4 regions of the Neomicrococcus lactis genome follow, and region 3 is predicted to be linked to each of the others. Evidence: riboswitches for the same ligand, from Rfam matches in the RefSeq annotation. Region 3 holds a riboswitch; each other region holds the start of a gene.
The links. Region 3 has a riboswitch for S-adenosylmethionine ahead of BKA12_RS08470 (LLM class flavin-dependent oxidoreductase). Riboswitches for the same ligand answer to the same signal wherever they lie in the genome.

Region 1 (5,630 bases), 310 kb from region 3:
AGGGAATGCCCGAGTGGCTTGCTGAGCGTGACGTGGACATTTTGGCGCTTCAGGAAGTTCGCGCGCCGGATGCCATCATCCGCGAGCTACTGGGGGAGGAGTGGCACATCCTGCACGCCGAAGCTGAAGCTAAGGGCCGCGCGGGCGTGGCTCTGGCCTCTCGCGTAGCGCCCAAGGCGACGCGAGAGCACATCGGCGATGACTACTTCACGACCTCCGGCCGCTGGGTGGAAGCGGACTTCGGCCTGCCGAACGGCGAGACCATTTCCGTCGTCAGCGCCTACGTGCACTCCGGTGAAGTAGATACCCCCAAGCAAGTGGACAAGTACCGGTTCCTCGATGTCATGGTGGACCGTTTGCCTGCGCTCGCGAAGGGTGCGGATCACGCGCTCATCATGGGCGACCTCAACGTGGGACACACGCCGCGCGATATCAAGAACTGGAAGGCCAACCAGAAGAAGGCTGGATTCCTGCCTGAAGAGCGCGCGTACTTTGACCGTTTCTTCGGCGACGAAATCGGGTACACGGATGTGCACCGAATGCTCGCCGGCGACGTCGACGGCCCATACACCTGGTGGTCCCAGCGCGGCAAGGCATTCGATACGGATACTGGCTGGCGCATCGACTACCACATGGCCACTCCCACATGGGCGGCAAAGGCAACGAACGCTGTAGTAGACCGCGCGCCTAGTTGGGACACCCGATGGTCCGATCACGCTCCGCTCGTGATCGATTACCAACTCTAAAAAGGATTTTGAACCTCATGGCAGATGTAACGCCAAAGAACATCACCCTGCCCGGCGTCAGCGCCTCTGACCGCATGCGCGTGCTTTCTGGCATGCAGCCCTCGGCCGAGTCTTTGCACTTGGGCAACTACTTGGGCGCCCTCGTGAACTGGGTACGAGAGCAGGACGAATACGACGCGTTCTTCTTCATCCCAGATATGCACGCCATCACGGTGCCGCAGGATCCGGCGGAGCTGCGCGAACGCACCCGCAAGACAGCGGCCCAGTACATCGCGGGCGGCATTGATCCTGAGAAGTCCACGCTGTTTGTGCAATCCCATGTTCCTGAACACGCGCAGCTCGCGTGGGTCATGATGTGCCTGACCGGTTTTGGTGAAGCCAGCCGCATGACGCAGTTCAAGGACAAGTCTGCCAAGCAGGGTGCCGACAATGCGGGCGTTGGCCTCTTCACGTACCCGATGCTCATGGCCGCCGACATCTTGCTGTACCAGCCCAAGGGTGTTCCCGTGGGCGACGATCAGCGTCAGCACGTGGAGCTTGCTCGAGACTTGGCGCAGCGCTTCAACTCGCGCTTCGGCGAGACCTTTGTGGTTCCGGAAGCGTTCATCCAGAAGGGTGGCGCGCGCATCTATGACCTGCAGGACCCAACCTCGAAGATGTCCAAGTCCGCGGCCTCGCCGAACGGCTTGATCAATATCCTCGATGACCCGAAGGTGATCGCGAAGCGCATCAAGTCCGCCGTGACAGACGATGACACCGTGGTGGCGCACGACCGCGCCAAAAAGCCTGGCGTCACCAACTTGTTGGAGATCCTCTCCGCCGTCACGAACACGCCTGTGGATACCTTGGTGGCGTCCTACGAAGGCAAGATGTACGGACACCTCAAGGTGGATGTTGCCGAATCCGTGGTGGCTGCCGTGACTCCGATCCGTGAGCGTACTGAGCAGCTCTTGGCCGATCCTGCTGAGTTGGATCGCTTGCTGGCGCGCGGCGCTGAAAAGGCTCGCGAGGTATCCCAGCCGGTTCTTGAAGCTGTCTACGAGCGCGTGGGCTTCTTGCCGCCTTTCAAGGGCTAATTTTGGATCTAGCCTGAGCTTGTTCTCGTGTGAACTGGTCTAAAGCCGAAGGCGCCGACTCGCTTGACCACTTAGTGTGGTTGCGAGCCGGCGCCTTCAGTGATTTCAGCCTGTGGTGGCTACTGGCTTAGGTGTAGAGCGAGAGCGCTGGGACGTCGCGATTGAGGTAGTACGCGCCAACTTCGATCTTCTTGTAGTCCACGGGGTCGTGGAGCGTGTGGGTGCGGACGTTGCGCCAGAACAAGTCCAGGCCAACGCTGCTCTTGGTAGAGCTCGCGCCCGTCACTTCGTAGATGCGGTGAGATACCTCGAGGCCGATCTCCGTCGAGACCACCTTGAGCTCGGCGATTTCGTTCGCGTAAGCCCAACGCTCTTCGGAGGTGAGGGCACCTTGGCGAGCTGCGACGTCGTCGAATTTGCGGTTAATCTTTTCCGCAAGAGCGGCAACGGCGGCAGTGCGCGCCTTCAATTCGCCGATAGCGCGCTGGAAGATCTTGTCCTCAGCGTAGGTGTCCACGCCGGAGAGGAACCATGAATTCTTGCGCTCCACGAGGATCTGACGGCCGCGTTCAAGGGCACCTTCCGCGGATCCGAGGTAGAAGTTGGAGAACGCCAACTGGATGCCCGGGGTCAAGAGAGTGGAGATCGGCTCTTCCGTCACTTCACCCAGAACGTCCACGGGATTCACGCGCACGTTGGTGTTCTTGACGCTGCCGGAACCGGTGAGGCGCTGACCCAGGTTGTCCCAGTCATCGAGGAGCTCGACGCCTTCGCGAGTGGTCTCCAAGACGAATGCGATGATCTTGCCTTCGTTGATGCCATCGACGACGAGAGCATTGAAGACAATGACATCTCCAACACCGGAACCCGTGGAGAAGTGCTTGAGGCCATTGAGCCGGTAACCGTCGCCATCAGCCGTGAGGGTGAGCGTGGGGTCTACAGGGTTGACCGAATCGCCCCAGAGCCAATTTCCGTTGACCGTGGCCTGCCACCATGCGGGCTGGCTTGGCGGCAAAGCATAGAACGCGATTCCACTCTGATTGATGTAGTGGTAGGCGAGAAGCTGGCCGATGGAGCCGTCCACGCTGGAAATGATGCGAATAGCCTGGAAGGCGGTTTCCCAGTGGCCGCCACCTCCGCCGAACTCGGTGGGCGCGAGCAGGTTGAGGAGACCAGAATCCTTCAAGAGCTGGACTTCGCGGCGTGGCTGCTGGTTAGCGCGATCTCGCTCAATAGCGTCAACGCGGAGCTGATCAGCGACATTACGTGCGATAGCTTCCCAGTAGGACAGCTCGTCTGGGGTGGCGTTGCCCGTGTAGGGAACGCGGGGCGAAGTCTGAAGAGTTTCGACTGACATGATTTTCTCCTTCGTTGTTGAGTAACAGAAGGAACCCCGAGAACGGCGGGTAGAGACAGCCGAAGCATGAAACATAGCCAGCGCTCGAGTTTCCATCGATTCTGGCGTTAGCACTATGACCGGGCAGTCAATTTGCTGCGGCGTCAACGAGCCAGATCTCTCAGCCGCTCTGGATGGTGTTCCATTATGAAATCAGTCATGTGATCTGGATTGCTACTTTTGTGACGCCGACGACGTAATAGGAGATGTTTCGTCGCAATGCTTGCGTGGGGGAGCGGCGGCTGTGTAGGGAACCCTTAAACGCAAAGCGCGCCACTCCCGAAGGCATGGCGCGCCCTGATGATGCGATGTGATTTTGAGGCTAGAACTGGCGAGCCAGGATAGCCTGTTTGACTTCCGAGATGGCCTTTGTGACCTGGATGCCACGTGGGCAAGCCTCGGAGCAGTTAAAGGTGGTGCGGCAACGCCACACGCCTTCCTTGTCGTTGAGGATTTCGAGACGCATGTCGCCGGCTTCGTCGCGGGAGTCGAAGATGAAGCGGTGGGCGTTCACGATCGCTGCCGGGCCGAAGTACTGACCATCGGTCCAGAACACTGGGCACGAAGACGTGCACGCAGCGCAGAGGATGCACTTGGTGGTGTCATCGAAGCGCTCGCGATCCTCAGGGGACTGGTAGCGCTCCTTGGAAGGCTCGTGTCCCTTGGTGATCAAGAACGGCATGATCTCGCGGTAGGACTGGAAGAAAGGTTCCATATCCACGATGAGGTCCTTCTCCACCGGAAGGCCCTTGATGGGCTCAACGGTGATGGGCTTGGAGGTGTCCAAGTCCTTGAGGAGGGTCTTGCACGCAAGGCGGTTGCGGCCGTTGATGCGCATGGCGTCAGAGCCACACACACCGTGAGCGCAAGAGCGGCGGAAGGACAACGAGCCGTCGATCTCCCACTTCACCTTGTGAAGAGCATCAAGCACGCGGTCCGTGCCGTACATCGTGAGCGTGTATTCGTCCCACTTTGCTTCTTCGGAGAACTCTGGATCGTAGCGACGCACCTTCAAGGTGATGTCGAACGATGGGATCTCTCCGCTGCCGCCGTCAGTCTTGAGGTCAATCTTGGATGCTGGTTCTACGGTGCTCATTAGTACTTACGCTCCATCGGCTCGTAACGGGTGAAGACCACAGGCTTCGTTTCAACGCGCATACCCTTGACGCCTTCGGTCTCTGCAGACTCGTCCTTGTACATCATGGTGTGCTTCATGAAGCGCTCGTCGTTGCGGTCCGGGAAGTCTTCACGGTAGTGACCACCGCGGGACTCTTCACGGTGCAATGCAGACACCGTCATGACTTCAGCCAAGTCGAGCAAGAAGCCCAGCTCAACGGCCTCGAGGAGGTCCAGATTGAAGCGCTTGCCCTTGTCCTGAATCGAGATGTTCTTGTAGCGCTGGCGCAAAGACTCGATGTCAGCCAAGGCCTGAGCAATGGACTCGCCGGTGCGGAACACCTGCATGTTGAGGTCCATGCTGTCCTGAAGTTCCTTACGGAGAACAGCGATCTTCTCGGTGCCGTTGCCCGTGCGGATGGACTCAAGAAGAGCGACGGTGTCGTTCTCAGAGTTCTCAGGTAGCTCAACGAACTCGGCGTTGCGAGCGTACTCAGCGGCAGAGATGCCGGAGCGCTTGCCAAACACGTTGATGTCGAGGAGAGAGTTGGTGCCCAAACGGTTGGAACCGTGAACGGACACACAAGCAACCTCACCAGCGGCGTAGAGGCCAGGAATGACGGTGTCATTGTCCTGGAGAACTTCGCCCTTGATGTTGGTTGGGATACCGCCCATGACGTAGTGCGCCGTTGGGAACACTGGAACTGGCTCGGTGTAAGGCTCAACGCCCAAGTACGTGCGAGCGAATTCGGTGATGTCCGGGAGCTTGGCATCGATGTGAGCAGGCTCAAGGTGGGTGAGGTCCAAGAGGACGTAGTCCTTGTTCGGGCCAGCACCGCGGCCTTCGCGAACCTCATTAGCCATAGAGCGGGCAACGATGTCACGAGGAGCCAAGTCCTTGATGGTTGGAGCGTAACGCTCCATGAAGCGCTCACCGTCAGCGTTACGGAGGATGCCACCTTCGCCACGAGCTGCTTCGGAAAGCAAGATGCCCAAGCCGGCGAGGCCAGTCGGGTGGAACTGCACGAATTCCATGTCCTCGAGTGGGATACCGCGGCGGAACGCGATGCCCATACCGTCACCCGTCAAGGTGTGAGCGTTAGAGGTGGTCTTGAAGACCTTGCCAGCGCCACCGGTTGCGAAGACAACCGACTTGGCCTGGAAGACGTGAAGTTCGCCGGAAGCGAGGTCGTAGGAGACAACGCCTGCAACGCGCTTCTGCTTGTACGGCGTGCCGTCTTCGCGAGTTGCGTCTTCTTCAACGATGAGGAGGTCAAGTACGTAGTACTCGTTGTA
Region 2 (5,630 bases), 520 kb from region 3:
CCTCATTGACGTCGATCGAGTCCTGCAAATTCGCCTTCATTTGGTACTTATCGACGTCAAAGTTTGGGGGAGCGTCCAACCGGCAGGTTTCGTCAGCTTTGGGGCCGTATCAGCAACCTGGATCTGTGGATAACTCAGGCTTGCCACAATTAGTCAGCAAAGATCGAGGTGTGAGCCAAAGACTTCAATTGCCAGCGCAGCTACAAGCTGGCCCGTTTTTCAGCACAGACTTGCCTGAAATTGGAATGTCCAGACGGCAACTGCGATCCAAATCCATCAAGCGCGCAAAGATGAATGGACTGTATTTTGCGGCGGAAACAAAGTTCGATGAGATGGATGTTCTGCGAGCGGTCTGTAGGAAGTACCCGCGGGCCTGGGTGAGTTATTACTCTGCAGCGCGAGTTCATGGGCTCTGGATCCCGAGGGAGTTGCCGCAAGACCAAATACACGTGTCTGTCGAGTATCCGCATTCACGTATCCGCCGTGCCGGTCTTGTGTCTCATGAGTCCCGAGTCAGTCGCAATCTCATTGACCTTGGGCCTCTGCGGATAACCAGCCCGGCCAGAACTGTGATGGACTTAGCTTGTTTCCTATCAACTGATGACCTGACAGCGCTCATTGACCAACTCATCCGCCTGCCGCGACTCGCTTTTGAAGGTATTGAGCGTCCACTCATGACGCTGGCTGAGTGGAACTCGGAACTTGACACTTTTCACGGAACTGGAAAGAAGAAGCTGGTTGTCGCTACGAAGCAGGCGCGCATCGGTTCGGACTCACGTGCCGAGTCATTGCTTCGATTGGAGATTATTCGCTCAGGGCTGCCGGAACCTGAGCTCCAGCTGACCTTTGGTCACATTGGGATACCTGGTTTCAGCGCGGACATGGGCTACAAGAAGCTCCGAATTGCCGTTCACTATGACGGCCGAGATCACCGCAACGCTGCACAACACCATGGTGATAACAGTCGGGACTACTACTTGGAAAAGGCGGGATGGCGAAACCTTCGGTGCAGCGCCGTGGATTTCAACGAGGGCTTCAAAACCTTCTGCCAACGACTGCGACTGGTTATTGAAGAACGTCGGACCGAATTGATGGTAGCGGCCTAAGGTCAAATGCAGCCATTGAGCGTGGCGCCCTAAATCCACCTGCACCCAATGAGCGTGGCACCCAAAATCCACCTGCACACATTGAAGGCACATCGCTCGCCTGCTTGATTCATTCGTCTAAGACGACACCTGGTTATCTATTCGTTAGTGCTCGAGCCCTACCCAAAAAGCTTTGACGTCATTTTGGTCCACGTGGAACTAAAAATTGACGTCGATTGGTGCCAGCAAACATTCATGGAGCTGGCAGCAATCGACGTCAAAGTGAAACGAAGAAGGCGGCATTGATCAGAGCGCGCGTTTCGTGAACCGTTTGTCCGGACCTCGGGAAGCGGAACACGAAAGCGGCCGAACGCTAGAAACTAGATTGTGACTTTGCCCTTGGGGGTCTCAAATTCGACGGACAAGATGCCTGGAGCGCCGGACGGTGCAACAAAGTCCATGGAGACGTCTTCAACAACGTCATCAGCTGGTGAATCGAGCCAATCGCGAACGCGAGCGGCCGAGCCTGCAATGGTGATGCGGTCAATGCTGCCAGTCGGCTCAAGTGCCTGGGAAGGGTGCAGATCCTCCATGTTGTCGTCCCAACGCAAGAGGTAAGGAACCTGCGGATCGGCGATGACATCGTTGATGCCAATCTGGCGCCACAAGAGTTCGCGGCCATCAGGGAAACGACGGTTTCCTGGAACGGATCCACGTCCAAGACGCTCCTCGAAGGGTGCCAGATCTTCGGCGTAAACAGCCCAGCTCATCCAGCCGCCGCCCATTTCGGAGCGGGCTCGAACGGCTTGACCGAAAGGTGCCTTGAGTGAGGAAGGATGATCCAGAACCTCAACGACTTCAAGGTATTGGCGGTTTTTGAGCGGGAAAATCACGTTGCGCGTACCAAAGCGTGGGTGAACACCGCCCTTGACGAATTCGAGACCCAAAGCCTCAGAAATCCGGTTCGCTGTTTTCTCTAGTCCGTCTGGTCCACATGCGTAGGAAACGTGATCAAGCCTCATTGCTCCATCTTGGCACTTTGGCAATTCAGGTTCGAATTAGGGTGTCCTAAGTTACATTCGATGCTCTATTTATGTAGGGGAGTCCTCAATCTTGTAGCCGTGGGTGTAGGAAGGCTGGCTGTCCGCAACTAGTGCCTAGCCCGGAATGCGCAGTAGTGCATCACTTCAGGAAGGCGCACCAGGTCGTCACCTCAGGAAGAAGCCCCATCAGAGATCAGGAAGCGCAGGGTCTCAACGTCGAAACGTTGACAAGTATGAAGCCAAGAAGATGCTGGCTTGAAAAGACCGACCACACCAGAGAAAATGAACTAGGTCATGAGTGCCAGCAGATAGCCCCGGCTTGCTGGCCGGCAACCCTCCAACCGCGGTGGGGTGCCCCGGGTGAAGACCAGGTCCTGTACGAAGTGTGCAGGGCAAGCGCGGTGTTGCCTTTATTTGGCGCACCCTCAAAATATTGAGGAGATGAACATGTCCCAGCAATGGAACTTCGAAACGCTTCAGATTCACGCAGGTCAGACGCCAGATCCCAGCACGGGTGCACGGGCACTTCCTATCTACTTGACCACGTCGTTCGAATTCCCAAGCGCCTCCACAGCTGCAGCACGTTTCGCTCTGCAGGACCTCGGACCGATCTACACGCGCATCGGCAACCCCACTCAGGACGTTGTTGAGCAACGCATTGCCGCACTTGAAGGCGGTGTCGGCGCACTTCTTCTGTCTTCCGGTCAGGCCGCAACGACTTACTCGATCTTGAACTTGGCCGAAGTTGGCGACCACATTGTTGCCAGCCCATCGCTCTACGGCGGAACCCAGAACCTATTCAAGCACTCCCTCAAGAAGCTCGGCATCGAGGTCAGCTTCGTTGAGAACCCAGATGACATTGAGTCCTGGAAGGCCGCGGTCAAGCCAAACACCAAAGCATTCTTCGCAGAATCCGTGTCCAACCCACGCCAGGACGTCCTGGACATTCGCAAGGTCGCGGACGTCGCCCATGAGGCGGGCGTCCCGCTGATCGTGGACAACACTCTGGCCACCCCATACTTGATCCGCCCGATTACGCACGGCGCAGACATCGTGGTGCACAGTGCCACCAAGTACCTCGGTGGCCATGGCACGGTCATCGGCGGCGTCATTGTCGACTCCGGTAACTTCGATTTCGCCAAGGATCCAGAGAAGTTCCCTGGCTTCAACACCCCGGATGAGTCATACAATGGTCTGACGTTCGCGAAGGACCTTGGCGTCAACGGCATCCTCGGCGCGAACCTTGCCTACATCCTGAAGGCCCGCGTCCAGTTGCTTCGCGACCTCGGCTCCTCGATCAGCCCATTCAACGCCTTCCTCATCGAGCAGGGTCTGGAAACGCTGAGCCTCCGCATGGAGCGCCACGTCGCCAACGCCCAGAGGGTTGCAGAATTCCTCGAAGGCCACGATCAGGTCGAGAGCGTCCAGTTCGTGGGCCTCAAGTCCAGCCCTTGGTACGAACTTGGCCAGCACTACGCGCCACACGGTTCCGGCGCCATCGTTGCCTTCAATATCAAGGGTGGCAAGGACGCAGGCCAGCTCTTCGTCGACTCTCTCGAGCTTCACTCGCACGTTGCCAACCTCGGTGACGTCCGCTCGCTCGTGGTTCACCCAGCATCCACCACGCACGCCCAGCTCACTGAAGCTGAGCAATTGAAAGCCGGCGTCACGCCAGGTCTGGTGCGTCTCGCGGTGGGCATCGAGAACATCACGGACATCATCAACGACCTCAAGCAGGGCTTCCAGAAGGTTCTTGCGGGACGCGATCAGGGCATCGACGCCGAGCCGGTCGCTGCAGGGGAGCGCGCGTGACCTTGACTGTCCGAGAGCTAGATTCGCAGCAGCGTCCCGTCCCTGACGGTCACGTGCAATTCGCTGACGTTGGCGAGTATACGTTCGAGACCGGCGGATACCTCCCGAGCGTCACGCTGGCCTTCGAAACTTGGGGCACGTTGAATCAAGACGCCTCAAACGCGGTGCTGCTACTACACGCCCTGACCGGAGACACGCACGTCGCGAAGGGTGAGTCCAACGAGCCTGGCTGGTGGGATCAGCTCGTTGGTCCTGGCGGAATCGTGGACACCAACAAGTACTTTGTGGTGGCCCCGAACATGATCGGCTCTTGCTACGGCTCCACCGGCCCGGCGTCGATCGCGCCGGATGGTCGCCCGTGGGGTAGCCGTTTCCCATTCACGACCATTCGCGATTCTGTGAACCTCGAACTGCGTCTCGCCGACGATCTTGGCATCAAAAAATTCCATGCCGTGGTCGGCGGTTCAATGGGCGGCGCTCGAGCACTTGAGTGGGCCGTCACGGCACCTGAGCGGGTAGCGCACTGCGTCGTCGTAGCGGCCTGCGCGCAATCCTCAGCCGAGCAAATTGCGTTCGCGCAAGCTCAGACCGCGGCGATTCGTTTGGACCCGAATTACCGTTCCGGAGATTATTACGACGCCGCCAGCTCACCTGCCGCAGGCCTCGGCATTGCCCGGAGAATTGCGCACGTGACGTACCGTTCGGAGCCTGAGCTGGAGACGCGGTTCAGCCGCGCGAACCAGGGTGAAGAGAATCCATTTGGCGGAGCGTCCATCTCGCACCAGCGCGGTCGTTATGCAGTGGAAAGCTACCTTGATCACCAAGCAGACAAGCTCGTAGACCGGTTCGACGCGAACTCTTACGTGGTGCTGACCGAGGCTCTCATGAGCCACGATGTTGGCCGTTCGCGTGGGGGAGTAGACGCTGCACTCGCAAGCGCGGCGGACGTGAAGTTCTTGGTGGCCGCGGTGAATTCGGACCGCTTGTACTGGCCGGCGCAGTCGGAAGAGATCGTCAAACGAGTAGATCAAGGTGACGGCGTCTATACGATTGACTCGCCGATCGGGCATGATGGGTTTTTGACCGATATTCACCAACTCGGGCCGGTGCTGAATGAACACGTTTTTACGGCGCGCGGGGATCAGGAACGCAGCTAGCTCAACACACACGGCTAGCGGTTCACACACACTGATTCATCGCGCGCGATGGAGTGCGCTTGGGGTCGCACTCGCCATCGCCCTCAGCGGGTGTTCCACCGACTCTAGTGCTGTACGCATTGGACCGGGCTCGGCGGGTGGATCTCAAGTGGGGTCGTCAGTGGGAGCCACGTCTGGCGCTTCGGTCTCGGCTGGTTCAACCTCAGCCGATTCAACCTCCGCCGGTTCAACCTCAGCCGATTCAACCTCCGCCGGTTCATCTGCGAGCACTTCAACCACGGATACGTCGAGTGCGGGCGCGAGAGCGTCAAGCTCAGATACCGCGACGAATGAGTCGCGCTCCATTGTGGTGACCCATGGAGGTGCGGTGCTGACGACGGTTCAGTTGAAACCAGTCACCGCGGAACCTGGCGATGAGATTGATGTCGCTAAAAACGTCGGCGGACTCATCGATGTCAGCCTGAAACAGAACCCCATGTTGGTGTTCGGTCATGCGGCTGGAACTGACGAAGGCGGTGAGTTCTCGAAAGAAG
Region 3 (5,630 bases):
CGTTCTTGCCCTTGAGATCAGCGACAGAAGCGATCGTGGAATCCTTCGCGACTACCAGCGCGGCCCATTCTGGCTGCGAGTACAAGAGGATGTTCTTGATGGGCGAGCCGTTCGAGCGGGCCAAGAGTGCGGCGGATCCGGCGGTGGATCCTACGTCGATGGCGCCGGCGCGCAAGGCTTCGTTGGCCTTGTTCGATCCCGCGGACTGCACCCAATTCACGGTGTAACCCTGATCCTTGAGCGTCGCCTCGAGCCAGCCCTTCTCCTTCAACACGAGGGAGAGCGGGTTGTATGTTGCGAAGTCGATGTTCAGGACTTTGCCGGCGGCATTAGCGGACGACGACGCAGCTTGCGAACCAGCGGACTGGCCACTTCCGCCTTCGCCTGCGCAAGCAGAAAGGAAGGTTGCGGCAGCGAGTGCGCTCAGTCCCAGGACGGAGCGGCGAGTGGTGACTGCGGAGAAGGATTTAGCGGTGAAAGACATGATGGTGCTCCTCAAGAAATGTGGTTGAAAGTAGTTATTGAAGACAAGGTTGTTGAAGCTGTGTGGTGGCGAGGCGGCGTCGTTATAGAACGACGTGCCGTTTTGATCGCCTGAACGTGTGACCGTTTGACCGTTTGAGAGCCGGGCTTAGTGACGGTGTGCGTCGACGCCGAGGCTCGAGAGCAGTTCGGCGCGCATTCGTGCCAGTTCTGCCGACGCGCGATCGCGTGGGCGTTCGCCGGGGACCGTCAGGATCCGTGAAATCGTGGCTCCTGGTTTGCCATCCTCCACTCCCAGAACCACAATCCGGTCGGCGAGCTGGAGGGCTTCGTCGACGTCGTGGGTAACCAGAAGAACCGTTGCCGGGTGAGCTTGGTGAACGGAGAGCAAGAGGTCTTGCATGTTCAAGCGGGTGAGTGCGTCGAGTGCGCCGAAAGGTTCGTCGAGCAAGAGCACGCCGGGACGGCGAGCAAGTGCACGAGCCAAGGAGGTGCGCTGTGCCATGCCGCCGGAAACTTCGCGAGGACGCAAGTGCGAGCTTTCGCCAAGTCCCACGAGCTGCAAGAGACGCTTCACGCGCTCAGCACCTTCAGCCTTCGGGGTTCCCGATGGCAAACCGAGTTCCACGTTCTTAGCCAGGTTTTGCCACGGCAAGAGTCGGGGTTCTTGGAAGGCCACTGCACAACGTGGGTCGATGCCTTTGACGGGTTCGCCGTCAATGAGAATTCGTCCCGAGCTGGGCTGATCCAGTCCGGACGCTGCGCGCAACAACGTGGACTTTCCGGAGCCGGAAGGACCCAGGATTGCCACGATCTCGTGAGGCTGGATGTTTAGGTCGATGTTCCGCAGGACCACCTTGGTATTCCCCGAGACGGCTGGGAAAGAGCGGCCCACGCCCTCAAAGCGCACTCCACTTGCCGACTCACCGCTTGGTGCGTTCTGGCTTGGTGCTGAAGCCTCGGCCACGACATCAGGTGTCGTGAAAGCGCGTACGTCTGTAGTCATTTCTCTCCATCGGTTCTGGCGTTAGCACCGTCCGCGAATCGAAAGGATTCGCTGGGGGTTGCTGCGGCGTCGTCGAGCCAGATCTCTCAGCCACTCATGATGGGTACCGAATAATTGAAAGCCTTGCTGGAAGCCTTCTCCAAATTATGACTCGAAAATTTCACAACATGTCACAATCGTTGCGTCTGATTCGATCGATAGTGAACCCTTGGATCACCCACCGAGCAATTTATTCATCAGGACGCCCTCTTCTGAGGTTCTTTGTGTCCCACTCTCGGAAAGCGACAATCCCTTGAGCACTTCAACTCTCAACGCGACGACCTTCGAAGCGGTCGCGCAAAAGTATCGCCCCATCTTCGAGCGCATCGCCGAAGGCGCGGTAGACCGCGAACTCAACGGCACTCTTCCTCATGAGCAGATTCAGTGGCTGAAGGACGCCGGCTTCACAGCCGCGCGCGTTCCACAAGAATTCGGCGGCGACGGCCTGAACTGGGAAGAGTTCACTGAACTTCTCATTGAACTGGCCGCGGCTGACAGCAACATCCCGCAGGCTCTTCGGTCTCACTGGGCGTTTGTCGAGGAAAATCTCTACCACCACGGCCTGACGCGCAACGGTAAGACGGGCGACCGCACTGAATGGTTCAAGCGCTTTGTTGCCGGCGAGATTGCTGGCAACGCGTGGACGGAACCAGGTCAGGGCGGCGTGGGCACGGTCCTCGACGAGCGTGACGGCCAGCTGGTCCTCAACGGCACCAAGTTCTACACCACCGGCACCATCTTCGCCGAGTGGATCGACGTGCTGGCCAAGCGCCCGGATGGCTCCGATGTATCCGCCTACGTCAGCACCAAGACTCAGGGCATCGAGACTCTCGATGACTGGGACGGCTTCGGACAAAAGGGCACCGGCAGCGGCACCACGATCTTCACGAACGCACCCGTTGACGCGGAAAACGTCTTCGACTTCGAGGTGCGCTTCCCGTACCAGACTGCGCTGTACCAGCACATTTTGTTGATCGCACTGTCCGGCGCGGCTCAGGGAGCGGCCAACGAAGTGGCGAAGCAGGTCCGCGAGCGCAAGCGAGTCTTCGGCCACGGCAATGCAGACACGGTGAGCCAGGATCCGCAGATCCTTCAGGTGGTCGGCGAAGTCAGCGCGAAGGCGTACGTCGCCGCAGCTGCCACCTTGCGCGTGGGCCGCGCTTTGGATCGCGCGTTCAACTCACGCCTCGAAGGCGATGCTGTCGAGAAGGCCGCCAACGTCTCTGTGGAACTCGAGTCCGGCTTGGCTCAGGTTGTCTTGAGCCCACTCGTTACGGAAGCCACCGGCCAGATCTTCAACACGCTCGGCGCATCCTCGACGAGCACCGCTAAGTCGCTGGACCGCTTCTGGCGCAACGCTCGCACCGTCGCCACCCACAACCCTTTCATCTACAAGGCGCGCATCGCCGGTGACTGGGCCGTCAACGGAATGGAACCGCCCACCGTTTGGACCATTGGTGAAGCGGGAATTGACGATAAGCGCCACGGCCAAGCGGCGGCGTCGTAATCAAAAATTTGCAGTGATCATTACAGAATGCGGCCCCCGTATTTCGCGGGGTCGCATTCTGGGTGTGCAATGGAGAAGTACCCATCCAGAGCGGCTGAGAGATCTGGCTCAACGACGCCGCAGCAACCACCTCATCAAGAGGAAGGTGCTACTGCCAGCAACGATGGAGAAGCTCGAACCGCGCCCTGCGTGGGTTCTTCTCGTCGGGAAGGAACCAAAAAATGACTGAAATCGCTCCCCGCCGACACGTACGGTTCAACGCTTTCGACATGAACTGCGTGGTCCACCAGTCCCCAGGATTGTGGCGCCACCCGCAGGATCAGGCCTGGCGTTACAAAGACATCACCTACTGGACCGAACTCGCGAAGCTCTTGGAAAAGGGCAAGTTTGATGGCCTGTTCATCGCTGACGTCCTCGGCACGTATGACGTTTTCAATGGCACCAATGAGGCGCCGTTGTCCTCCGGAGCGCAGGTTCCCGTCAACGATCCGTTCCTCCTGGTTTCCGCGATGGCAGCTGTCACGCAGAACCTCGGCTTCGGCGTCACCGCCGGCACCGCCTACGAGCACCCGTACCCGTTTGCTCGCCGCTTGGCCACGCTCGATCACCTGACCAACGGCCGTGTGGGTTGGAACGTGGTGACTGGTTACTTGCCGTCCGCCGCACGCAACATGGGTCAAGAAGACCAAATGGAGCACGACGAGCGCTACAACCACGCCGACGAATACCTCGAAGTGGTCTACAAGCTGCTCGAAGGTTCGTGGGAAGAGGATGCCGTCCAGCGCAACCGCGAGACCGGCGTCTACACGGATCCGTCCAAGGTGCACCCGATCAACCACGAGGGCAAGTACTTCAAGGTTCCCGGCATCGCCATCACGGAGCCATCTATCCAGCGCACCCCGGTCATCTTCCAGGCAGGCGCATCCTCGCGCGGCATGAAGTTCGCGGCCGAAAACGCTGAGGCGGTCTTCGTGACCTCGCCGACCAAGGAACTCCTGACGAACACCGTCAAGAAGATCCGCGACGCCGCCGAGGCCGCTGGCCGCGACCGCTACGACATCCGCATCTACGCGATGCAGACCATCATCACGGGTCCTGACACGGCTTCCGCGCAGGCGAAGTTTGAGGACTTCAAGCAGTACGTGGATCCGCAGGGCGCGTTGGCTCTCATCTCCGGCTGGATGGGCGTTGACCTCTCCCAGTACGACCTCGACGACAGCATCGGCGCGAACGTGAAGTCCAATGCCATCCAGTCCTCCGTGGAGACCTTCCAGAAGGCCTCCGGCGATGACGGAAACCCATGGACCGTGCGCCAGCTGGCCGAGTGGGTGGGCGTGGGCGGCTTCGGCCCGATTACCGTGGGCTCCGGCGCTGACGTCGCGAAGAAGCTCGTGGAATGGGTCGACGAGACGGACGTGGACGGCTTCAACCTCGCCTACGCCATCACGCCTGGCACCTTCGAGGATGTTGTGGAGTTCGTGGTTCCCGAATTGCAGAAGCTCGGCGCGTACCAAGAGGAATACTTGCCTGGCTCGCTGCGCAACAAGCTCTTCGGCAAGGGCGATCGTCTGCATGCGAACCACAAGGCGGATCAGTTCCGTTTGAAGGTTCCTGCTGACGCATAGTTCGTTAGTGGCTTCTTAGTTCCGGTCCTCCTTTTTGCGTGGGAGGGCCGGAATTTTTTTGAGGACGACGGCGGTGCTCGAGTGAGTGCCCGGCTTGCGGTATGTGCCCCCGACTTGCTCGTTCAAATTTGCTCGTTAAATGGCGGATGGCCGGCACACACTCCGGCCATCCAGTTCCCATTTCTTGCCCGTCACCAAGGGCACTATTAACGTTACGAGGCGTTTTCCTGCTCGGCGATAGCCATTCGTCTAGACTTCAACGATTTGGGGCTTTGGGGCTTAGATTTCCACGCCACGGATGGGAACGGTGACCTCGAGGCGCCAGGTTGTCGCCGTCTGGATGACGTCCAACTTTCCGCCTAGGCTCGAGGTGCGGTCGCTGATGCTTCCCAAACCTAGGCCAGCATTTGCGTTCTTGGCGTTCGACGATCCGTTGCCATTGGTTGCTGGGGCCTTCTGGTTCTGGATCCGGAGGATCACGTTGCCCTCAACGGTGTCCACGCAAATGGAGCAGTCGCTCGACGGGGTGGCGTGTTTCAGGATGTTCGTGGTGGCTTCTTTGAGGATGCGGTGCATCGCCACCTGAATGCGACGGGGGAGCTCGTCAATGTCGCCATTGATGTTCTCCGTGACGCTGAAGCCGATGGACTCCAACTGCCGTGACGCTTGATCGATGCTTCGACGAAGGGTCAGCGTCGATGCGCCGGCGGCAGCTCCACCCTCTTCGGCGGACAGGCTCTTGTCTGAGAGGTGTGCTTCTTCGGAGGACTTTAGAACGTTCAGCAGCAGGCGCAGGTCCTGGAGGGTGTTGCGGGCCGACTGGCCAATGACTTCCAGAGACTCGGATGCGAGCTTGGGGTTCTTCGCAAAGGATGCCGCTTGAGCTTGCATGGCGATGATCGTGATGTCGTGGGCCACGATGTCATGGAGGTCTCTCGCGATTGAAAGACGCTCGGCTGCGCTTGCTTCT
Region 4 (5,630 bases), 530 kb from region 3:
GACCACAGCAGCTGCGATGCCGATGTTCGTTCCCGTGATGAGCCGGGTAAACGGAACAATGGCCGCCATGAGGACCAGGAACGGAAGGGATCGGCCCACGTTCACAATCCAACTCAGGACGTTGTAGATCTTCGCGTTCTCGAAGAGCCCGCCTGGTGCCATATTGTGCAGACACACGGCGATCACCGTGCCGACTGCCACCACCAGGACCATCACGATGCCCACCATGGTGAGCGTTTCGCCCAGGGCCGGAATCAACAGTCCAGGCAGGTCGCTCAAAGCGGTATCCGAGAGCGCGCTCGCAGGACGCAGGGCGGGAAGCCCCGCGAGAATCAAGTGTGTAGTGGTTGCTACGCCCACAGCGCGGCCTCCTTCTGTGCTGAGTTTTGAACTGACGAAATTGAGATGGATTCGCGGGACACATTGGGCAGAGATGCGCGCAGTCCGTGGCGGGCAAATGCGTCCTTGACGATCGCATCGTTTTCGTTGGAAACGCCGACCGTCGCGTTGCCCGTGCTGACGCCATCGATGCTCTGAATGGTGGCGGCCAACAATGCTGCTGGTTCGCCAAGCTCCGATGACACTCGCTGGAGCCAGTCGGCCGGGACGTCACGAGAGTCGTAGGTGACGACCCAGGAACGAGTTCCGGGAAGCGGCGCCGAAGGATTCAAGTTCGGCTGGAGCGCACGGCCCAGCGCGGATTCGTGGTTGGTCAGCAAGTCCACGAGGCGGCCCTGTTCGATAATCCGGCCGTGATCCAAACGCGCAGCCGAATCAGCGACCTGCAGAACGGTGTCCATCTCGTGGGTAATGAAGACGACCGCGAGATTGAGGTCATCGCGTAGCTCTCGCAGCAACTGGACGACGGAGCGCGTCGTCTCGGGATCGAGTCCCGAGGTGGCCTCATCTGAGAGCAGTACGGACGGACGCAGTGCCAAAGCGCGGGCAATACCCACGCGCTGACGCTGACCGCCGGAGAGTTCGAACGGGTAGTGATTGGCGCGGTGGGAGAGTCCCACGCGCTCGATCAGTTCGTTGACGCGCGAGTTGGTTTCGGCTTTCGTCACGCCCAAGTACTCGAGCGGCAACGCGATGTTCTCCGCCACCGTCTTGCGCGAAAGCAAGCTGGCTGACTGGAACACCGTTCCAATACGACGGCGGGCTACCCGCAGTTTGCTCTCGGGCAGTCCGGAGAGCTCTTCGCCGTTGACGATGACCTGCCCGGACGTAGGACGCTCGAGCAAGTTGATGCATTGCGCCAGCGTGCTCTTGCCGGCGCCGGAGGGACCGACCACAGCCAAGATTTCGCCCGCTTGCACTTCGATATCGAGCTTGTCGAGCACGGTCACAGCATCTGGACCCTGGCCATAGACCTTGGTGAGTTGATGAAGACTAATCATGGTGGGAGCTTTCGGTTGAACCGGAAAATGGGCGCACTGAAGGAAGAGGCGTTGTTTGGGGTGAAAGAGGGTACGACTGACCGCAGCCCGAGCCCTAGGAGCCGAGCTGCGGCGTCGTACTCAGTAAATATTCGGAAGCGAAACCCGCGTTAGGCGGAAGCACCCTCGAAAGAGGTTTCCGGAAGAAGGCTGGTGTTGAGTTCCTTGCCGTTCTTGCGGGCGAGGTCAGCTTCGAGTTCGCGGACGATCGGGAGGACGTCGCGGCCGAATGCCTCGACCTCTTCCTGGAAGTGCAGGTACGCGGTGAGGATGAGGTTTACGCCGATCTTCTTTAAGTCGACGATGCGCTCTGCGATCTGCTCAGGGGTGCCGATGAGGCCGGTGCGGAAGCCGTCGTTGTACTGGATGAGATCCTCGTACGTGGAGTCTTCCCACATGCCCTTGCCGTCCTTGGTGGACTGGCCGGCTTCCTTGACCGCCGAGGCGAAGCCGTCCACGGCTGGGCGGTGTGCCTTTGCCACGATCTCGCGCAGCGTGTCCTTGGCTTCTTGTTCCGAATCGCGAGCGATCACGAATCCGTTGATGCCAAAGCGTGGCTTGACCGGGGCGGTTCGCTTGCCCGAATTCGCGGCAGCGGTGACGCCGGCGATGTTCTCGCGGAAGCCCTCGAACGTGCGGCCGTTGGAGAAGTACCAGTCGGCGGTGCGGCCAGCGGCAGCCTGAGCAGCCGTGGAATTTCCGCCGAAGAAGATGTCTGGATGTGCGCGGCCTGGAATCTCGAGCGGCGCAGGGGAGAGCGTGAAGTCCTTGATGTTGTAGTACTTGCCGCTGAAGGAGAAGTCCTTCTCGGTCAGCAAGCCACGAAGGACGGTGATGAATTCTTCCGTGCGGACGTAGCGCTCGTCGTGCTCGAGCCATGGCAGACCGAAGTTGGTGAATTCGTCCTTGAGCCAACCTGAGACGATGTTTACGGCTGCACGGCCGTTGGAGATGTGGTCAGCCGTGATGAGCCACTTGGCGAGAACGCCTGGGTGCCACATGCCGGGGTGAACGGCGGCGATGATCTTGAGGCGCTCAGTTGCGCCGAGCAAACCGAGCGTGAATGCGGTTGCTTCGTGCTGCTTGTCCGCGCCGTAGCTGGCGGTGTAGCGGGTCTGGGAGAGCGCGTATTCGAAGCCCGAATTTTCTGCGATGCGCGCGAGCTTCTTGTTGTATTCAAAGTCCCAGCTGGTGCGCTGTTCAATGGTGGAAATGACCAGACCACCGGACACGTTCGGTACCCAGTACGCGAACTTCAGCGGGGTCTCGAGGTCAGCTTCAGGGGTGACATTGATTGAGCTCATGGTTGATTCCTTGGTGGGGCAATATTCGTGAGGAATCCCGTACAACGGTGAGCGTGCACAGCTAGCGATGACACGTCCACGAAAGCGTGAGCTTTCTCCATCGTTTCTGGCGGTAGCACTGACCCGGCATGATCCGGGAGTTGCTGCGGCGTCATAGAACCAGATCTCTCGGCCGCTCGGGATGGTGAAATAATTTGAACACAAAAATCCCCCATATCAAAGAATGTTCGCGCGTTTGTGACAAAGAGTGTCGTCATTCGCAGAATATTCGAAATGCTGGAATCTGATGCTGGATTATTCGGACCCCCTGCAGCGACCGTCGAGATGTAACTGGAGACAGCGAGGTGCCGTGAGTGGCCGCACCCCAACCCGGTCACTCACGGCATGAACTCTATGCAGTTATCTAGAGCGTGTTTGCTTCTGTTGAAGCGTCTTGTGCTGAGCGGCACTGCCGCTCAGCCGACGTACTACTCAGCGGCTAGCGTCCAGGATCCGTCGCTCTTCACGATGATCACGGACGGTCCACCGGACATCGGAACGGTGCCTTTGTAGTTGCCGATCTCGTTGACGAGCAAGCCCATGTTGAAGAGCTCGTCGTTCTCCTCGTAGACCACGAAGTTGCTCTTGCCCTTATTCGTCAGTGTGAGCATGGAGGCGTCGCCGTCGTACAGCATGACCTGGTCGCCGGAACCCTTAGATGCGAACGGCTTGGCGTTGGCCAGTGGTTCGATGGTGATGGTCCACGCACCGGACGCCTTGATCTGAACGTTCTTGACTTCCTGGAACGCGTTCACACCGAGTGCCGTGGTGCCTTTGTAGGAGCCAATCTCGTTGACCAGCAGATCCACGGATTCGTTCGATTCGTCCAAACCGATAATGGCGAAGTTTCCTGCGCCGTTATGCGTGGACGTGACCATGGCATTCGTGACGCCAGCGGGCAGCTTGACGATGGAATCGCCCGTGCCCTTCTTCGAGATGGTCTCGAACTCGCCGAACTTGCCGGCGGCCCACGCAGATGCACCGCTGGCCTGCGGTTCTTCGGCGGCTTGCTTAGTCTCTGCCGCAGCGGTGGTCTCGGCAGCAGCGGTCGTTTCTGCGGCAGCCGTGGCTTCAGTTACTTCCGCGGCAGCCGGGACGGCATTCTCGGAGGACGACGACGCTGCTGTAGCTGGCGCCGTCGTACTGGAAGAAGAACCAGCGGAACCAAAGTTCGAGGTAACTCCGCCGCTCATGTTCTGCTGGCCCGTAATCATGCCGAAGACCAGGACAATAGCGCTGACAATCCACGCGATCTTTTTGTGCTTGTCATAGCCCTCGAGCGGGCGGCGGTACTTATCCTTTGTGGCGCCGGCAAGGGTCATGACCAAGTCAACGAGGTACCAAATGCCCAAACCGCCAAAGGTGAACAGCTTGGCCAGGCCCGTTCCGATCTTGCCAAGGTAGAAGCGGTCGGCACCCAAGAAACCGATGATCAAAGACAGCAGCCACGTCACGATGAATGACTTGTCAGAGGTCTGCGCCTGCACAGGCGAGTTGTAGTTGTACGGCGAGTTAGCCGCGAACTGGTTGTTCGCAGCGTACTGATCGCTCGAGGCATACTGCGGGTTGGAAACCGGCGCGTACGGGGACGGCTGGTTCTCCGGGGTATCCGGCACCTGAGGGCCGGCGGGGAGCGAAGTGTTAGACACTTGATCCTCCTTCTTGAGAGATATGAAAAGGGAAGCGTGGCTTCGAGAGTTCAGTGATCTGAGTGATCTCTGTGCTCTTTCGGTCACAGTGAAAGATTCCCCGATGCCTCTGACACTTAGAACTTATGCTGTGTTCCGGAATCGCGAAACGCCTGAAAATGTTCACGCACAGGCGCCGCTGCACTGGTAATTTGCACCACTTTTTCCCCGGAGACCTTAGATACGGTGAAGGATTTGGTGCTGTTTGGGAGAATGGATAGGTGACTTTAACCGCCGATCAATCCGCCAGCGCCACCCGACTCGAGCTTCCACCATTGAAATTGGGGAAGCTCACTGTTGACGTGCCCGTGGTCTTGGCGCCGATGGCGGGCATTACTAACAAGGCGTATCGCCGGTTGTGCCGCGAATACGGCGGCGGTCTGTACGTCACTGAGATGGTGACGAGCCGCGCCTTGGTGGAGCGGAACAAGACCTCGTTCCGGATCATTTCTCACGACGATGATGAGAAGGTCCGTTCTGTACAGCTTTATGGCGTGGATCCGAAGACCGTGGGTGCCGCCGTGCGACTGCTCGTGGAAGAAGACCGCGCCGACCACATCGACTTAAACTTTGGTTGCCCCGTTCCGAAGGTGACCCGCAAGGGCGGCGGATCCGCGCTGCCGTGGAAGACGAATCTGTTCACGTCCATCATCAAGTCTGCAACGGAGGAAGCCGCCAAGGGCGAAATTCCGTTGACCATCAAGATGCGCAAGGGCATTGATGAAGATCACTTGACGTACCTCGAGGCTGGCCGAATTGCGCGCGATCACGGCGTCGCTGCTGTTGCTTTGCATGGTCGTACGGCAAATCAGTTCTATTCCGGCACCGCTGACTGGTCCGCGATTGCCGCTCTTCGCGAAGCTTTGCCGGACATGCCGGTGCTTGGAAACGGCGACATTTGGAGCGCCGAGGACGCCGTCCGCATGGTGCGGGAAACCGGCGTAGACGGCGTGGTCATTGGCCGTGGCTGCCAGGGACGTCCATGGTTGTTTGGTGATTTGCAAGCTGCCTTTGAAGGCCGCGATGATCGCTACACGCCGGGCCTCGCGAAGGTCGCCGAGACGTTCTACCGTCACGCCGAATTGTTGGTGGACTACTTCGGTGACGAGCTTCAGGCACTGCGCGACATTCGCAAGCACGTGGCCTGGTACTTCAAGGGT

Region 1: linked by a shared signal. The riboswitch ahead of BKA12_RS07110 (acyl-CoA dehydrogenase family protein) and the one ahead of BKA12_RS08470 (LLM class flavin-dependent oxidoreductase) in region 3 are both predicted to bind S-adenosylmethionine.
Region 2: linked by a shared signal. The riboswitch ahead of BKA12_RS06215 (bifunctional o-acetylhomoserine/o-acetylserine sulfhydrylase) and the one ahead of BKA12_RS08470 (LLM class flavin-dependent oxidoreductase) in region 3 are both predicted to bind S-adenosylmethionine.
Region 4: linked by a shared signal. The riboswitch ahead of sfnG (dimethylsulfone monooxygenase SfnG) and the one ahead of BKA12_RS08470 (LLM class flavin-dependent oxidoreductase) in region 3 are both predicted to bind S-adenosylmethionine.

What each region holds. Positions count from the first base shown of each region.
Region 1 covers NZ_JACHBL010000001.1:1,563,445-1,569,074, reverse strand. Annotated here, with positions in the region: gene BKA12_RS07120 (exodeoxyribonuclease III) at 1-746, shown strand, start outside; gene trpS (tryptophan--tRNA ligase) at 764-1,822, shown strand; gene BKA12_RS07110 (acyl-CoA dehydrogenase family protein) at 1,950-3,179, opposite strand; SAM riboswitch class I at 3,269-3,359, opposite strand; gene BKA12_RS07105 (succinate dehydrogenase iron-sulfur subunit) at 3,541-4,314, opposite strand; gene sdhA (succinate dehydrogenase flavoprotein subunit) at 4,314-5,630, opposite strand, start outside.
Region 2 covers NZ_JACHBL010000001.1:1,356,306-1,361,935, reverse strand. Annotated here, with positions in the region: gene BKA12_RS06225 (hypothetical protein) at 126-1,106, shown strand; gene BKA12_RS06220 (VOC family protein) at 1,466-2,107, opposite strand; SAM riboswitch class IV at 2,419-2,533, shown strand; gene BKA12_RS06215 (bifunctional o-acetylhomoserine/o-acetylserine sulfhydrylase) at 2,570-3,940, shown strand; gene metX (homoserine O-acetyltransferase MetX) at 3,937-5,097, shown strand; gene BKA12_RS06205 (hypothetical protein) at 5,242-5,442, opposite strand; gene BKA12_RS06200 (hypothetical protein) at 5,465-5,630, shown strand, end outside.
Region 3 covers NZ_JACHBL010000001.1:1,872,628-1,878,257, reverse strand. Annotated here, with positions in the region: gene BKA12_RS08485 (aliphatic sulfonate ABC transporter substrate-binding protein) at 1-484, opposite strand, end outside; gene BKA12_RS08480 (ABC transporter ATP-binding protein) at 632-1,489, opposite strand; SAM riboswitch class I at 1,493-1,595, opposite strand; gene BKA12_RS08475 (acyl-CoA dehydrogenase family protein) at 1,782-3,035, shown strand; SAM riboswitch class I at 3,114-3,205, shown strand; gene BKA12_RS08470 (LLM class flavin-dependent oxidoreductase) at 3,257-4,660, shown strand; gene BKA12_RS12645 (histidine kinase) at 4,940-5,630, opposite strand, start outside.
Region 4 covers NZ_JACHBL010000001.1:1,342,143-1,347,772, reverse strand. Annotated here, with positions in the region: gene BKA12_RS06150 (methionine ABC transporter permease) at 1-360, opposite strand, end outside; gene BKA12_RS06145 (methionine ABC transporter ATP-binding protein) at 351-1,400, opposite strand; gene sfnG (dimethylsulfone monooxygenase SfnG) at 1,550-2,743, opposite strand; SAM riboswitch class I at 2,838-2,931, opposite strand; gene BKA12_RS06135 (TM2 domain-containing protein) at 3,211-4,431, opposite strand; gene dusB (tRNA dihydrouridine synthase DusB) at 4,692-5,630, shown strand, end outside.